DNA from 4 places in the Streptomyces sp. NPDC052687 genome. Region 1 is predicted to be linked to each of the others. Evidence: riboswitches for the same ligand, from Rfam matches in the RefSeq annotation. Region 1 holds a riboswitch; each other region holds the start of a gene.
The links. Region 1 has a riboswitch for cyclic di-AMP ahead of AB0K92_RS00650 (transglycosylase SLT domain-containing protein). Riboswitches for the same ligand answer to the same signal wherever they lie in the genome.
Positions count from the first base shown of each region.

Region 1 (4,205 bases):
GCCTCGATGTCCAGCCGGACGGACGGTCCGAAGACCGGCGCCGGGTCGGCGGGCGCCTTGCGCTGGCCCGCCGGGCGGACGATGTCCGTGCCGGAGACCACGACCGTGCCGGAGCGGCCGTGGTAGCCGATCGGCAGATGCTTCCAGTTGGGGGTGAGCGAGTCGGGGGCGTCCGGGCGGAACATCCGGCCGACGTTGCGGGCGTGGTTCTCCGAGGCGTAGAAGTCGACGTAGTCGGCGACCTCGAAGGGCAGGTGCAGGGTCACCGACGACAGGGGGTGCATCAGCGGGGCGACGGTCTCCCGGTGGGACGGCACGGTCACCCAGGCGGTGAGCGCGCGCCGCACGTCCGACCAGGCGGTGCGGCCGGCCGCGAGCAGTGGGTTCAGCGTGGGCCGGTCGAGCAGCGTGGCGTACGGGGAGCCGAGCGCGCGGGCCGCCGCGCCCGCGTCGAGCACATGGTCGCCGAGCCGGACGCCGACGGTCCGCCGCTCGGACCCGGCGGGCGAGAACACGCCGTACGGAAGGTTGTGCGGACCGAAGGGGTCGCCCTCGGGGACATCGAAGGGGGGCATGGGGTGCTGCCTCACTTTCGTACGTGCGGTCCATGCGGTCGCAGCAACGTTACGGCGGTGATCCCGGTTTGGGCAGTGTCCCCCCTGCCGGTGATGCCGGGCGGCGTACCACCGCTCCGGGAGCGGCAGGGCACCCCCTGGGAGTGAAAACCGGACGGCGGAAAGGAAGTTGAGAATCAGCGGGGCGGGCGCCGGGTCCGTATTCTCTGATCATGGCCGCACCCACCGCATATGCCGCGCGCACCGCGTACTCCCTCATCGCCACCGACCTCGACGGCACTCTGCTGCGCGGCGACGACACGGTCTCCGACCGGTCGCGCGCCGCGCTCGCGCGGGTGGCGGCGGCCGGCGCCCGGCATCTGGTGGTGACCGGCCGGCCGGCCCCGCGGGTGCGCCCGCTGCTGGAGGACCTGGGCTGCACGGGCCTCGCGGTGTGCGGGCAGGGGGCACAGCTGTACGACATCGACGCCGACCGGCTGCTGTGGTCGGTGACCCTCGACCGGGAACTGGCGGAGACCGCGCTCGGCAAGATCGAGGCCGAGGCGGGGCAGGTGTACGCGGCGGTCGACCAGGACGGGGTCGACGGGCTGACGCTGATCGAGCCGGGCTACCGGATGCCGCACCCCACCCTGCCCGCGGTGCGGGTCGGGCGGCGCGAGGACCTGTGGGGCGAGCCCATCAGCAAGGTGCTGCTGCGCCACCCCACCCTGTCGGACGACGAGTTGGCGTCGGTGGCGCGTTCGGTGGTCGGCTCGCTGGCCACCGTGACGATGTCGGGGCCGGGCACGGTCGAGCTTCAGCCGTGCGGCATCACCAAGGCGACCGGCCTCGCGCTGGCGGCCGGTCATCTGGGACTGCGGCCCGAGGACACCCTGGCCTTCGGCGACATGCCGAACGACATTCCCATGTTCGACTGGGCGGCGTACGGCGTCGCCATGGGCAACGCCCATCCGGAACTCAAGGCGGTGGCCGACGAGGTCACCCTGTCGAACGAGGACGACGGCATCGCCGCCGTCCTCGAACGGCTCTTCGGTGAAACGGTGGGCGCCGGTCGCCTGGTGAGCCCGGCTCAGCCGGTGCGCGTGGCCCGGGACGCCCTCCGGTAAGCCCCTCGGTACGCCCCTCAGTACGCCCCGAAGACGTTGTCGATGGAGCCGTAGCGGTCGGCCGCGTAGTTGCAGGCCGCCACGATGTTCGCGACCGGGTCGTACGGGTCGTAGGCCGTGCCGGGCACGTGGTACGCGGCGAAGGTCGGGTCGATGACCTGGAGCAGGCCCTTGGACGGGGTGCCCTTGGCGGCGTTGGAGTCCCAGAGGTTGATGGCGTTCGGGTTGCCGGACGACTCGCGCATGATGTTGCGGTAGATGCCGTCGTAGCTGCCGGGGATCCCGTGCTGGGCCATGATCGACATGGCCTGGCGGATCCAGCCGTCGAGGTTGTCGGGGTACGCCGTGGCGGCGGTGGCCGCGGCCGGGGTGGCCGCTGCGGCGCCGGTCGCGCCGATCAGCGGCAGCGCGAGCACGGCCGCGCCGGTGCCGGCGGCGGCGAGAGCGCGGGCGAGACGGGTGCGGCGGCGGCTCCTGACCGGCTGGTCGGCGGTGGACAGGGCCTGAGCGGGCACACGTGCGGGCATGGTGAACGTCCTCTCCCACGCCTGCGAGGTGAGCTGTCGGGTTCGGGCGGGGAGCTGCCCGGCCGCGCGCTCCAGAGCGCGCGGCTTCACCCCAAGCCGCCCCGGGCGCTGCCCGGACCGGCGTGTTACCTGGGTCCCCCGCTCCTGCCGTACGAGTGAGTTCGTGGTGGGTGGCGCGGGCGGCGGCAGGATTCGGCGTTCCGCCCGACGGACCGGGAACGTATGCGAGAGCCCGTGTCCGGAACAAGTAGCGGATTCACTTATCGCGCCGGTTGACCATGATCAGCGCGTTTGACGTACTTGATCCTTTTTCCCGGTCGAGGGTCAACTGGCAAGAGGGAAGGGGAATCTGATGAGGGGTCTGTGAGGAGCCTGTGACGGGGCTGTCGTGAGTCAACTCACGTCGAGGAGCAAGTCCCCCAAATCGGGCAATAAGTTCAAGGTGTGCTATGTCTGCCACGAGGGCGGAACCCCTTATGGAGTGCGCGTCGTTGTCGAACCGGACGAGCGGGAGAAGGGGGGAGGGTCGATAGGCGTGCTCATGTCATCGTCGTAGATATGCCTTCTTATCAGCTGATCGAAAACATTCCGGGCGTGATCCGATACCGCCCGTGCTGTAACCGTGGGCGGCATCAGTGATCGAAACGTGACCGGATACGCTGACTTGAGTGAAGGCAGCGATGTATCGACAAACCGCGTAGTCGCCAGTAGACACCAGCAGACAGGAGACCCCTCGTGACCGTCGTCGGGCCGTTCGGGCTGAGCGTGCGGGACCAGGCTCTGGAAGCCGATGTCCAGGCCGGATTGGCGGCTGTCGAGGAAGGGCTGCTCGAGGCCACCAAGAGCGAGGTCCCGTTCATCACGGAAGCCGCGCAGCATCTGGTGCGGGCCGGCGGGAAGCGGTTCCGGCCGCTGCTCGTGATGCTCGCCGCGCAGTTCGGTGACCCCTACGCGCCGGGCGTGGTGCCCTCCGCGGTCGTCGTGGAGCTGACCCACCTGGCGACGCTGTACCACGACGACGTGATGGACGAGGCGGCCGTGCGGCGCGGCGTGCCCAGCGCCAACACCCGCTGGGGCAACTCCGTCGCGGTCCTCACCGGCGACTTCCTCTTCGCCCGCGCCTCCCACATCCTCGCCGACCTCGGGCCCGAGGCGGTCCGGGTGCAGGCGGAGGCCTTCGAGCGGCTGGTGACCGGGCAGATCCTGGAGACCGCGGGCCCGCAGGACGGGCGCGACCCGGTCGACCACTACCTGGACGTGCTCGGCGGCAAGACCGGCTCGCTGGTGGCGGTGTCCTGCCGGTTCGGGGCGATGATGTCCGGCGCGGACGAGTCCGTGGTGAGCGTCCTCACCCAGTACGGCGAGCGGCTCGGCGTCGCCTTCCAGCTCGCCGACGACGTGCTCGACATCGCCTCCGACTCCCACGAGTCCGGCAAGACCCCCGGCACCGACCTGCGCGAGGGCATCGCCACGCTGCCCGTGCTGCGGCTGCGGGAGCTGGCCGCGCGCGGCGGACGGGCCGAGGACGTCGCGCTGTGCGAGCTGCTGGAGTCCGACCTCAGCGACGACGACCGGCACGCCCGGGCGCTGGCCGCCCTGCGCGCGCACCCGGCGCTGGAGCAGGCCCGGCGGGACACCGTGCGCTACGCCGAGGAAGCGCGCGCCGCGCTGGCCCCCCTGCCGGAGTGCGACGCCAAGCGGGCCCTCCAGGAACTGTGCGACGCGGTGGTCCACCGGGCGGGATAAGGGCTGAGGGGGGCTTCACCGGCCCGCTGACCCTCACCGGCCGTCTGGCCTTCATCAGCCCGCCTGGCCTTCACCGGCCAGTCTGACCTTGACCGGCCAGTCTGACCTTGACCGGCCAGTCTGACCTTGACCGGCCAGTCTGACCTCCACCGGCCCGGCCCTCACCGGTCATGTCCGGCCGTCGCCTTCCCCGGCTTCTCCGGTCCGTGCTCCCCTTCCGGGACCCCCACCCCTACGGGACGGGGGATATC
Region 1 is NZ_JBFATR010000001.1:125,331-129,535, forward strand. It holds gene fahA (fumarylacetoacetase) at 1-575, opposite strand, end outside; gene AB0K92_RS00645 (HAD family hydrolase) at 788-1,681, shown strand; gene AB0K92_RS00650 (transglycosylase SLT domain-containing protein) at 1,699-2,208, opposite strand; cyclic di-AMP (ydaO/yuaA leader) riboswitch at 2,214-2,380, opposite strand; gene AB0K92_RS00655 (polyprenyl synthetase family protein) at 2,944-3,954, shown strand.

Region 2 (4,205 bases), on a different contig from region 1:
GGCGGCCGGGGAGCGCGCTCTGCTGGAGACCGGAGTGGAGGAACTCCTGCGCTACGACGGTCCGGTGGAGCTGGCCACCTGGCGCTTCGCCACCCGGCCGCTCACCATCGGCGGTCAGGACATCGCCCCCGGCGACCCGGTCCTCGTCGTGCTCGCCGCCGCCGACCGCGACCCCGCCCGGTTCGCCGACCCCGACACCCTGGACCTCGCCCGCCGCGACAACCAGCACCTCGGATACGGGCACGGCATCCACTACTGCCTGGGCGCCCCGCTCGCCCGCCTGGAGGGCCAGACCGCGCTCGCCACCCTCCTCACGCGCCTGCCGGACCTGCGGCTGGCCGCGGACCCCGCGGACCTGCGCTGGCGCGGCGGACTCATCATGCGCGGACTGCGCACGCTGCCCGTGGAGTTCACACCGGAGCGGTGAGGTGCACCGGGCTCCTGCGCGCGCAGCGGCCCTGTGCCGCCGCGAAGGTGACACGCACTCACCTCTGTGATCTTCACGTGATCTGCGCGGCATGAACTTGTGACAAGTGATCGTCTGCCGATACGTTCACCCATCAGTGTGACGGCGGTGATCACAGCATCTCCGCCGCGCCGTCACCGTTGTCTCGCGAAAGGTCTCCGCATGCTCTCCGGGAACGGTCGTCACCGTCGCCCCCGCCAGGCTCCGGCCCTCATCGTCGCGGCCGGAGTGACCGGTTCCGCCATCGCCATCCCGCTCCTCGGCGCGAGCGGCGCGAGCGCCGCCAGCGGGGTCACGTGGGACAGGGTCGCGGAGTGCGAGAGCGGTGGCTCCTGGAGCGCGGACAACGGCAACGGCTACTACGGCGGCCTCCAGATCTCCCAGGAGAACTGGGTGAAGTACGGCGGCCTGGACTACGCCGAGAGCCCCGACGTGGCCAGCCGTTCGCAGCAGATCGCCGTGGCCGAGAGAATCCTGGCCGCCGAGGGTGTGGCGGCCTGGCCCACCTGCGGTGTGCTCGCCGGCCTCGACGGCGACTCCGCGTCTCCGGGGGTCGACACCGGTCTGGCGGCTGACGCCGCGTCGGGTGCGTCGGCCACGCCGGACGCGGGCTCCTCGGCGAGCCCCGAGTCCGGCTTGTCCGACTCGTCGCGATCCTCGGAAACCTCCGGTTCCTCCGGTTCCGCCGAATCGGCCGGATCCTCCGCGCGTTCCGGAATCTCCGGCGGCACCGGTTCCTCCGGAACTCCGGAAGGTGCCGAATCGTCCGGTTCTGCCACGTCTTCGCCGTCTTCGAGCGCCTCCGACCCCGCGTCCTCGGGAGGTGGCGACTCCTCCACGGCCACCACGAAGCGGGACTACTCGGACAACTCCGGCCGGAACGACCCGTCTTCGGGCACCGCCGACACCGGCTCCACCGGTACCGGGCGCCACCGCGGCGACAGCGCCGAGGAGGAGGCCGCCGACAGCCGTACGACCGAGCCCTCCGGCCGGCACGCCTCGCGCGACTCCGCCGCCGCCCGCGACGCGGCCGACGGCACCTACACGGTCCGCGCCGGCGACAGCCTGTGGGGCATCGCGGACTCCCTTGAGCTGGACGGCGGATGGTCCGCGCTGTACGCCGAGAACAAGGCGACCGTGGGCACCGACCCCGACCTCATCCTCCCCGGTCAGACGCTGGAGGTAGGGGTTGAACCGGGAGAAAAGTAGCGGGACTTCAGCACACGGTTCGCGGTGAATGTCCGTTATAAACACGGTGAGAGATAGGTCTCAGAAGCCCTGATCGTCTTTGAAAATCCGCCGATCGCCTGGCTACGGTCGAAGCCGCTCGTCACCGCGAGCCCCGGCTGCCGCAACGCCGAATCCTGCCAGCGGCCGCCCGGGAACAGTCGTCGCTTCAAGCGCCGTAGGCAGGAGCGGGGGACCCAAGGTAAGTGCCGGTCCCGGCCGTTGAGGAGACTCGACACCGGAACCGGCTCGGGGTGAAGCCGCGGCTCGCAAGAGCCGCGGCCGGGCAACTCAACCGGCCCGAACCCGACAGCTCACCTCGCAGGCGTCGGTGAGGGGATCGATCCATGCTGTTTTCCGGCAAGGGCAAGCACCGTCGTCCGTTCAAGGCCACCCGCGCCATCGCGCTCGCCGGTGTCACCGGCGCCGCCGTCGCCGCTCCGCTGATGGCGGCCGGCAACGCCTCCGCCGCCACCGCCGCCGAGTGGGACGCCGTCGCCCAGTGCGAGTCCGGTGGCAACTGGTCCATCAACACCGGCAACGGCTACTACGGCGGTCTGCAGTTCTCCGCCTCCACCTGGGCCGCGTACGGTGGCACGCAGTACGCCGCCACCGCCGACCAGGCCACCAAGGAGCAGCAGATCGCCATCGCCGAGAAGGTCCTCGCGGGCCAGGGCAAGGGCGCGTGGCCGCACTGCGGTGTCAACCTCTCCAGCGCTCCGTACAACGGCGGCTCCGCCGAGAGCACCGGCTCCGCCCCCGCCCGTGAGACCGAGGAGCAGCCGGCCTCCCGCTCCGCCGAGCGCCCGGCCGCCGAGCCGGCCCCGAAGGCCGAGAAGACCGTCACCACCCCGACCGGCAAGAAGGTCGAGAAGGGTGACGGCGAGTACAAGGTGGTCAAGGGCGACACCCTCAGCACCATCGCCGCGGAGCACGACGTCAAGGGCGGCTGGCAGAAGCTGTTCGAGCTGAACAAGGACATCGTCGACGACGCCGACTTCATCTACCCGGGCCAGCAGCTGCACCTCAAGTAAGAAGACAAGAGGCAAGCGGCAGCCCCGCAGTCTCCCCGCCCCGGTGCGTCTCCCCCGTACGCACCGGGGCGGGGGCATGTCCGGGCACGGACCCACCCGGCCGCGTGCCGCGACCGTGGCCGCGTGCCGACACCGCATGCCGCGACCGTGACCGAGGCCGTGGCCGCGAATTTTCCGGAACGGGCTTTGTTCCGTTCGGAAACAATTTACTCTCGGTTCCGTCCACGGGGTGGGCGGTCGGCTGGCCGATCCCCCGGAGCCGGTTAGGCTCGTCTCGCAGAGCCACACCCGCGGTTCTGCCCACCGCGTCACATCCACGAAGGAGATGCTCGTGCCGTCCATCGACGTCGTCGTAGCCCGGGAAATCCTGGACTCCCGAGGCAACCCCACGGTCGAGGTCGAGGTCGGCCTCGACGACGGCAGCACCGGTCGTGCCGCCGTCCCGTCCGGCGCCTCCACGGGCGCCTTCGAGGCCATCGAGCTGCGCGACGGCGACTCGAACCGCTACCTCGGCAAGGGTGTCGAGAAGGCCGTTCTCGCCGTGATCGAGCAGATCGGCCCGGAGCTGGTCGGTTACGACGCCACCGAGCAGCGCCTGATCGACCAGGCCATGTTCGACCTGGACGCCACCGACAACAAGGGCTCGCTCGGCGCCAACGCCATCCTCGGCGTCTCGCTCGCCGTCGCGCACGCCGCCTCCGAGGCCAGCGACCTGCCGCTCTTCCGCTACCTGGGCGGCCCCAACGCGCACCTGCTCCCGGTGCCGATGATGAACATCCTGAACGGCGGCTCGCACGCCGACTCCAACGTGGACATCCAGGAGTTCATGATCGCCCCCATCGGCGCGGAGTCCTTCTCCGAGGCCCTGCGCTGGGGCGCCGAGGTCTACCACACCCTCAAGAAGGTGCTGAAGAACCGCGGCCTGTCCACCGGCCTCGGCGACGAGGGCGGCTTCGCCCCGAACCTCGGCTCCAACCGCGAGGCCCTCGACCTCATCCTCGAGGCGATCAAGGAGGCCGGCTACACCCCCGGCGAGCAGATCGCCCTCGCCCTCGACGTGGCCGCGTCCGAGTTCTACAAGGACGGCGTGTACGTCTTCGAGGGCAAGAACCGCTCCGCCGCCGAGATGACCGAGTACTACGCCGAACTGGTCGAGGCGTACCCGCTGGTCTCCATCGAGGACCCGCTGTTCGAGGACGACTGGGAGGGCTGGAAGACCATCACCGCCCAGCTCGGTGACAAGGTCCAGCTCGTCGGCGACGACCTGTTCGTCACCAACCCCGAGCGCCTGGCCAAGGGCATCGAGGAGGGCGCCGCGAACGCCCTGCTGGTGAAGGTGAACCAGATCGGCTCGCTCACCGAGACCCTGGACGCCGTCGAGCTGGCCCAGCGCAACGGCTACAAGTGCATGATGTCCCACCGCTCCGGCGAGACCGAGGACGTCACCATCGCCGACCTCGCCGTCGCCACCAACTGCG
Region 2 is NZ_JBFATR010000003.1:278,464-282,668, forward strand. It holds gene AB0K92_RS06050 (cytochrome P450) at 1-427, shown strand, start outside; gene AB0K92_RS06055 (transglycosylase family protein) at 629-1,675, shown strand; cyclic di-AMP (ydaO/yuaA leader) riboswitch at 1,858-2,036, shown strand; gene AB0K92_RS06060 (transglycosylase family protein) at 2,041-2,727, shown strand; gene eno (phosphopyruvate hydratase) at 3,059-4,205, shown strand, end outside.
Region 2: another riboswitch for cyclic di-AMP. It lies ahead of AB0K92_RS06060 (transglycosylase family protein); the one in region 1 lies ahead of AB0K92_RS00650 (transglycosylase SLT domain-containing protein).

Region 3 (4,205 bases), 180 kb from region 1:
CCAGGACGTCCCGGACCTCCTTGCGCTCGTAGAAGCGGACGCCGCCGACGACCTTGTAGGGCAGGCCGACGCGGATGAAGACCTCTTCGAAGACACGGGACTGGGCGTTGGTGCGGTAGAAGACGGCGACGTCGCCGGCCTTCGCCTCGCCCGCGTCAGTGAGGCGGTCTATCTCGTCGGCGACGAACTGGGCCTCGTCGTGCTCGGTGTCCGCGACGTACCCGGTGATCCGGGCGCCCTGGCCGGCGTTGGTCCACAGGTTCTTCGGGCGGCGGGACTCGTTGCGCTCGATGACCGCGTTGGCGGCGGACAGGATCGTCTGGGTGGAGCGGTAGTTCTGCTCCAGCAGGATCGTCGTCGCGTCCGGGTAGTCCTCCTCGAACTGGAGGATGTTGCGGATGGTCGCGCCGCGGAAGGCGTAGATCGACTGGTCGGCGTCACCGACGACGCACAGCTCGGCGGGCGGGACCTCGGCCTCGGGCGGCACGTCCACCGGGTGCTCAAAGGTGCCGACCAGCTCGCGGACCAGGGCGTACTGCGCGTGGTTGGTGTCCTGGTACTCGTCGACCAGGACGTGGCGGAAGCGGCGGCGGTAGTGCTCGGCCACGTCGGGGAAGGCGCGCAGCAGGTTGACCGTCGTCATGATCAGGTCGTCGAAGTCGAGGGCGTTCGCCTCGCGCAGCCGCGACTGGTAGAGGGCGTAGGCCTGCGCGAGGGTCTTCTCGAAGCCGTCGGAGGCCTGCGCGGCGAAGTCCTCCTCGTCGATCAGCTCGTTCTTCAGGTTGCTGATCTTGGCGCTGAAGGACTTGGGCGGGAAGCGCTTGGGGTCCAGGTCCAGGTCGCGGCAGACCAGGGCCATCAGGCGCTTGGAGTCGGCGGCGTCGTAGATCGAGAACGACGAGGTGAAGCCGAGCCTCTTGGACTCGCGGCGCAGGATGCGCACGCACGCGCTGTGGAAGGTCATCACCCACATCGCGTTCGCGCGCGGGCCCACCAGCTGCTCCACGCGCTCCTTCATCTCGCCCGCGGCCTTGTTGGTGAAGGTGATCGCGAGGATCTGGCCCGGGTGCACGCCCCGCTCGGCCAGCAGGTAGGCGATGCGGTGGGTGAGCACGCGGGTCTTGCCGGAGCCGGCGCCGGCCACGATGAGCAGGGGGGAGCCGGAGTGGACGACCGCGGCGCGCTGGTTGTCGTTCAGCCCCTCCAGGAGGGCGGCCGAGTCGACCACCGGGCGGGGGGCGCCGTCCCGGTAGTAGCCTCCCCCGCTCTCGGCTCCGCCCGAGCGGGGGGAGCCCCATCGGTCCGGCGGCACGTCGAACTTCCCGCCGAACAGATCGTCCGGGATCGACTCCGGAACGTGATCGCCCTCGGGCGGCGGCGGGGGTTCCTCCTCGTGCCCGCGAGGGGCCTGGAGGTCCGCCAGGAAGCTGTCGTCAAAGAGGCTGCTCATCGCTCTCCGAGTCTAGGGCGCCCCACTGACAACCGAGGGCCGCCCGCAGAACATCACACCGGCCGCCGGCCGCCACGCGCCGCGCAGGCTCGGCGACGGCGAGCGACGCGCAGGGAGCGCTGAGGGGCCGCTGAGGGACCGCCGGGGGGCGCTGTCGGAAAGGTCACGGAAATGTATCGGGCATATCACCCACCAACCTTCACAGCAGGCACACGAGTTGGCTACCGTTCCGCGCAGGCCGTACGACCTCCTACCGGCGAACGTCGCCGGGCCGCGCGGCCTCCGCCGAGTCCGGCGCGCCCGCACAGCGGCCGGAGCCGGGGACCCAACAGACTCTGGGGTGAATCGGCCCTCCCCTTCGGGACGGGCTGTAGGGCAACCCTTCCTCACGACCCGCCCGAACCCGACAGCTAACCCGGTAGGCGGCCCATGGAAGGAGTCGCCTCCCTTGGCGTCGCACCGCAAGTCCCGTCCCACCCCGCGCGTGGCCGGCATACGCACCCCCGCCCTCGCCACCGCGGCCCTCACCTCCGTGGCCCTGCTGTCGCAGACCGCCGACGCCGCCCCGTCCGCCGACGAGAAGCCGAGCCTGGAGGAGGTCGAGAAGAAGGTCGACGAGCTCTACCGCCAGGCGGAGTCGGCGACCGAGAAGTACAACGCGGCCAAGGAGAAGACCGCGAAGCAGCGCAAGCGGGTCGACACCCTCCTGGACGACGTCGCCCAGCGGGCGCAGAAGCTCAACGAGGCCCGCGAGGAGCTGGGCTCCTACGCCGCGGCCCAGTACCGCACCGGCGCCGCCGCGCCCGGCGTCGCGACCCTGCTGCTCGCGGACTCCCCGCAGGACTACTTCGACCGCACCCACCTGATGGACCGGCTCACCAGCCGGCAGAAGGAATCGGTCGACGACTACTTCGCGCAGCAGTCCGAGACGATGAAGAAGCGCCAGGAGGCCGCCGAGAGCCTCCAGACGCTCACCGAGTCACAGGCCGGCCTGAAGACGGCCAAGGCCACCGTCCAGAAGAAACTCGCCACCGCGCGGGAGATGCTTTCGCGGCTGACCGCCGAGGAGAAGGCCCGGCTCGCCGCGATCGAGCAGCGCGAGCGGGAGGAGGCGGCGCGCAAGGCCGCGGAGCTGGCCCGGCAGCAGGCGGAGGAGCAGCGGCTGCAGGAGCAGGAGGAGCGGGAGGCGGTGCCGGCCCCGCGGGAGGAGACGGGCGGCGCCTCGTCCTCCCCCTCCGCCTCCGCCGGCGAGACCTCCGTCCCGGCCGCCGGCGCGACGTACACCGCCAAGGCCGAGAAGGCGATCGCCTTCGCCCGCGCCCAGATCGGCAAGCCGTACGTCTGGGGCGCCACCGGGCCGGGCTCCTACGACTGCTCCGGCCTCACCCAGGCCGCGTGGAAGGCCGCCGGCGTCACCCTGCCGCGCACCACCTACGACCAGGTGAACGCCGGCACCACGGTCCCCCTGTCCGCCGCCCTCCCCGGTGACCTCGTCTTCTTCTACGACGACGTCACCCACGTCGGCATCTACATCGGCAACGGGATGATGATCCACGCGCCGAAGCCCGGGACGTACGTGCGGGAGGAGTCGGTGTACTACGACGGCGAGTCGTCGATCCACAGCGTGGTGCGGCCGGCCTGACGCGGGGCGGGTGGTCCGGGGGCGACGCGGGGCGGGTGGTCCGGGGGCGCCGAGGTCCGCGGGGGCCGCGGGCGCGGGGCGCGGCGGCTCAGGTCCAGAGGACCGCGATGAAGATGTTCGCCGTGGTCAGCAGCCCCACGAGGCCGAAGAGGCCCTTGTCCACCCGCTCCTCGTCCCGCTTCACGTAGACCAGGCCGAGGATCACGATCAGCAGGGCCAGCTTCACGCCGATCTTGATGTTGTCGACCGTCTGGTCGTCGGCCTGGTTGAGACCGACCAGGATCACGCCGGTGACCAGCATGGTCAGCGCGCCGTGCAGCATCGCCGGGACGAAGCGGGCGGTGCCCTGGCCCATCGCCTTCATCTGGGTGAGGAAGCCGCCGAGGAGCGAGGCGATGCCGATGATGTGCAGGCCGACGAAGAGATGGATGAGTACGTCCATGGGGCCGGAGCCTAACGAGGCCGTCCCCCGCCGCCCGACACCGGCCCGTCCCTGGCCGACGGCGGGCATGAGCGCGTACGGGGAGTGACGCGGGGGCGGCGCATATATGCGCCATAGCATCCCGTCCCGTACGCCGGTCCCGGAATCGCCCCTTCGGTCAGCACGCTGCGTCACCTCGACCATTCCGAAGAAACGTCACGGTCACATACGGTCACCCGACGGCCCGCTCGCGTCACTTCCGTACTTCTCGTGACCTCTCCGGCATATCCCGGCCTAGCGTCCTCCCTCAGATGTCCGGCTCCCCACCGCCGCCCAGGCCCAGGGCGGCAGCCGGACGTCTCCGCCGAGAAGGTCCGGCGGCGGTCCCGCTCCCCTGTGCGACACCGCCGCCGGACCGCCCGGCCGCAGGAAAGGACGTGCAGTCCACGTGGCAGCTCACCGCAAGCCCCGGCATCGCTCGGCCGGGGGCCATCGAGCCCGTACGGCGGCAACCCTCGCCCTCGCGGGCGCGGCGGCCGTGACGGCCTTCGACGGGACGGGCCACGCCGAGCCCGAGCTGACCCCCACGCAGGTCAAGGCCACGGTGAACAAGCTGTACCAGGAGGCCGAGGTGGCCACCGAGAAGTACAACGGCGCCAAGGAGAAGGCCGACGCCGCCCAGCGGCGGCTCG
Region 3 is NZ_JBFATR010000001.1:305,664-309,868, reverse strand. It holds gene pcrA (DNA helicase PcrA) at 1-1,450, opposite strand, end outside; cyclic di-AMP (ydaO/yuaA leader) riboswitch at 1,724-1,891, shown strand; gene AB0K92_RS01535 (NlpC/P60 family protein) at 1,899-3,092, shown strand; gene AB0K92_RS01530 (hypothetical protein) at 3,181-3,534, opposite strand; gene AB0K92_RS01525 (NlpC/P60 family protein) at 3,962-4,205, shown strand, end outside.
Region 3: another riboswitch for cyclic di-AMP. It lies ahead of AB0K92_RS01535 (NlpC/P60 family protein); the one in region 1 lies ahead of AB0K92_RS00650 (transglycosylase SLT domain-containing protein).

Region 4 (4,205 bases), on a different contig from region 1:
CCGGGTGGAGCCGGGCCCCTGGCGGAATTTGGTCTTCGCGTTCGCCTGGGGGGCCTGCGCCGCGGCGCTGATCGCGATCGTCGCCAACAGCTTCGCGACCCAGTGGATAGCCACGGCGACCGCCGACCCGGCCGGCGCGGACACCCTCGGGGCCACCGTCATAGCGCCGGTCGTGGAGGAGTCCGCCAAGGCGGCCGCGATCCTGCTGCTCTTCCTCTTCCGCAGGCGGGACTTCACGGGAATCGTCGACGGCGTGGTCATAGCCGGGGTGACCGCGACCGGCTTCGCGTTCACCGAGAACATCCTCTACCTCGGCACCGCCTTCGGCACCGACCAGATGCAGGGCGACAGCGGCATCGCCTCCGTCACCGCCGCCACCTTCTTCGTGCGCATCGTGATGTCCCCGTTCGCGCACCCCCTGTTCACCGTCTTCACCGGCATCGGCTTCGGCATCGCCGCCCTGTCCGGGCCCCGGCAGCGGACGCGCCGCCTGCTGCTGCCGCCGTGCGGCCTGCTGCTCGCGATGGGCATGCACGCGCTGTGGAACGGCTCCGCGAGCTTCGGCGGCTTCGCGTTCCTCGCGGTGTACGCCGCGTTCATGGTGCCCGCGTTCGGGCTGCTGACCTGGCTGGTGATCTGGACCCGGCAGCGGGAGCTGCGCACCGTCCGCGAGGAGCTGCCCGCGTACGTGGCCGCCGGCTGGCTGGGCCCGGCGGAGCCGTTCGCGCTCGGCTCGATGCGGGCCCGCCGGCTGGCCCGCGACCACGCCCGGCACCACCTCGGCAAACCGGCGGCCCGCGCGGTCGCAGAGTACGAGGCGTACGCGACGTCGCTGGCGTTCCTGCGGCACCGGGGGCGGCGCGGCCGGGCCGGTGCGGACTTCGTCTTGCGGGAGCGGGAGCTGCTGCACGAGCTGTGGCGCCGCCGGGAGGCCGCCCGTCCGGCCCTGGAGTACGCGGCGCGGATGACGGCGTCGCCGGTGCCGGTGATGATGCCGTGGCCGACGCAGCCGGGCCCCGGGGCGCCGTACCCGGCGTACCCGGCGTACCGGCCGCCGTACCCGGGGTTCCGTCCGCCGCACCCCGTGCAGCGGACGCCGCAGACCGCGTACCAGGCGCCGTATCCGGCCTACAACCCGTACCGGACGTGACCGGGCGGCGGCCCGTTGACCGGCAGCCCTGACGTCGGGGGGGCGCCGTCAGGACCGCCGGGGACCGGGAGAAGAAAGAAGAGAAGCGGAAGAGAGGGGCGAGCGCGCCGGCTCGGCGGGTGCGTCAGGGGGTGAGGCCCTTGCTCCGCAGCCAGGCCATCGGGTCCAGCGCGCCGCCGGCGGCGGTGTGGACCTCCATGTGCAGATGCGCGCCGCTGACGTTGCCCGTGGCGCCCACGCGGCCGATGACCTCGCCCGTGGTGACCTTCTGGCCCACGCTGACGCCGATCGACGACTGGTGGGCGTAGAGGATCTCGGTGCCGTCCTCCAGGGTGAGGACGGTCTTGTAGCCGTACGGCCCGTCCCAGCCGGCCTCCGTGATGGTGCCGGAGTGGACGGCCTTGATGAGGGTGCCGGTGGGCGCGGCGAAGTCGAGGCCGGTGTGGTAGCCGGAGGACCACATGGCGCCGGCCTGGCCGTAGCTCGCGGTGAGGACGTACGACGAGGTCGGCAGCGTGTACTGCTTGGCCAGCTCGGCCAGGCGCTCCGCCTCGGCCTTCTTGCGGGCCTCCTCCTCGGCGGCCTTCTTCGCGGCGGCCGCCTTGGCCTCGGCCTCCTTCTCCGCCTTGGCGGCGGCCTCGGCGGCCTCCTTCTCGGCGGCGGCCAGCGCCTCGGCGGCGGCCTTGGACTCGACCTGGTCCTGCTGCTGCTCGGCCTGCGCCATGATGCGGGCGCGCAGCGCCTCGCCGGCGTCGGTGGTGCCCTGCCCGGAGTCGGCGGCGGTGACGCCGATGCCGCTGAGCGGGGTGGCGGCGACTTCCGGGGCCTCGGCCTCGGTGTCGTCGGAGATGAGCGAGCCGACGTTCGGCAGGTCGGGCATGGAGATGGAGACCGGCGGCTTGCCGGTCTGCGCGGTGGCCATGCCGCCCGCGCCGACGGCGGCTATGACACCGACGCCCAGCACGGTGGAGCTGCGGGCGAGTCCGCCGCGCTGCTTGGTGACGCGATGCCGGCCGCGTACGGGGCGAATGGATTCCGCAGTCGGGTTCCACTCCTCCCACGGGCCCTCGTCGGTGCGCTGATCGCCGTACACGAAGGTGTCGGCGGGGTCGGCGGTGCGCTGGCCAGGCACGAACGGGGCCTCGGGGGCAGGCCGGTTGGACGCCACGTGGGCGTACTCCTTTCCTTCCTTCTCGCCTACCGGGTTAGCTGACGGGTTCGGAGCAGGAAGGTCTCCTACGCGCGTAAACCAGCCGTGCCCTGCGCGGTTTCAGCCGCTGTGGACCCGACCCCTTACGCCCGATTCACCCCAAAATGGTGGTTCCCCGGTTCCCTCACGGGATTCGGCGCGTGCGCACGGAGCCGCCTCTTGTGACGGCTGGGACGACCGCGCTGCGTTATCGGACGTTAATAGAACCAGGGGGTGATTTCCAAGCCGTTCCGCTTGATCATTACGGTTCGCCGGGCGGACGTAGCGCCCAGGAGCGGCTAAAAACGGGCGAGTTGACCTCGACTCTCAAACGCTTCAGCAGCGTTCGCGTTTTTGATGGTGACTCAGATGTTATGCGCAGTGGGGTCGGTCACTCACTGGTGGTGACAATCCGGGACGCCGTGCGTCTTCGGCCATGCGGCGGGCAACGCGGGCAACGCGCAGCCCCCGGAAGGGGTGGAAAACACTCAGGGCCGGAACCCGTTTCCGGATTCCGGCCCTGAGCCTTCAGTAGCGGGGACAGGATTTGAACCTGCGACCTCTGGGTTATGAGCCCAGCGAGCTACCGAGCTGCTCCACCCCGCGTCGGTGAAACCAGTGTACGCCATGCGCGGGACCCCTCGCGCCAGAGGTAGTTTCACTGGGAACCGACCCGGGATTCCGCCGTCTCCAGATGGGTGCGCCGATGCCCTACCCGTACGTCCTGCTCTCCGCCGCCGTCTCCCTGGACGGCTTCCTGGACGACACCGGCCCCGAGCGGCTGCTGCTGTCCGGCCCGGCCGACTTCGACCGGGTCGACGAGGTGCGGGCGTCCGTCGACGCGATTCTGGTGGGCGCCGGCACGATCCGCGCCGACAACCCGCGGCTGCTGGTGAACTCCCCCGAGCGCCGCGCGGCCCGGACGGCGGCCGGGAAACCGGAGTACCCGCTGAAGGTCACGGTCAGCGCCACCGGCGACCTCGACCCCGGGGCGCGGTTCTGGCACACCGGCGGCGAGAAGGTCGTCTACACGACCCCCGAGGGCGCCGGCCGCCTGCGGGCGTCGGGCATCGCGGACACCGCGGCGGTGGTGCCGCTCGCCGGGGCCTGGGACTGGCGCACCGTCCTGGAGCATCTGCACGACCTGCGCGGCGTACGGCAGCTGATGGTCGAGGGCGGCGGCACGGTCCACACCCAGCTTCTCCGACTGGGTCTGGCCGACGAACTCCAGCTCGCCCTGGCGCCCCTCTTCGTCGGCGACCCGGACGCCCCCCGCCTGTTCGGCCCCGGCCCCTACCAGCCGGGCCGGCTGCGCCTGGTGGAGACCCGCCCGGTCGGTGACGTGGTCCTGATGCGCTACCAGCCGACCGCCCCCGGCACCGGCACGACCGCGGTGGCCGCCGACCACCACTGGCTGGCCCGGGCCTGCGCCCTGGCGGCGCAGTGCCCGCCCTCCGCGACCGCCTTCAGCGTCGGCGCGATCGTCGTCGCCGCCGACGGCACGGAACTCGCCCGCGGCCACTCCCGCGAGGGCGACGACCCGGTCGTCCACGCGGAGGAGGCGGCCCTGGCGAAGATCGACCCGGCGGACCCGCGGCTGCCCACCGCGACCGTCTACAGCAGCCTGGAGCCCTGTACGCGCCGCGCCTCCCGGCCCCGCCCCTGCGCAGGTCTGATCCTGGACGCCGGTGTCCGCAGGGTCGTCACGGCATGGCGGGAGCCGGACACGTTCGTGGCGGGGGCGGACGGCGCGGGGGCCCTGGCGGCGCGGGGCGTGGACGTGATCGTCCTCCCCGAGCACGAGGAGCAGGCGAAGGCCCCGAACCGCCACTTGCCGGGCTGAGGAACGGGCGAAGGCCCCGAACC
Region 4 is NZ_JBFATR010000068.1:20,122-24,326, forward strand. It holds gene AB0K92_RS31475 (PrsW family intramembrane metalloprotease) at 1-1,150, shown strand, start outside; gene AB0K92_RS31480 (M23 family metallopeptidase) at 1,275-2,318, opposite strand; cyclic di-AMP (ydaO/yuaA leader) riboswitch at 2,330-2,509, opposite strand; tRNA gene AB0K92_RS31485 (tRNA-Met) at 2,872-2,945, opposite strand; gene AB0K92_RS31490 (dihydrofolate reductase family protein) at 3,046-4,182, shown strand.
Region 4: another riboswitch for cyclic di-AMP. It lies ahead of AB0K92_RS31480 (M23 family metallopeptidase); the one in region 1 lies ahead of AB0K92_RS00650 (transglycosylase SLT domain-containing protein).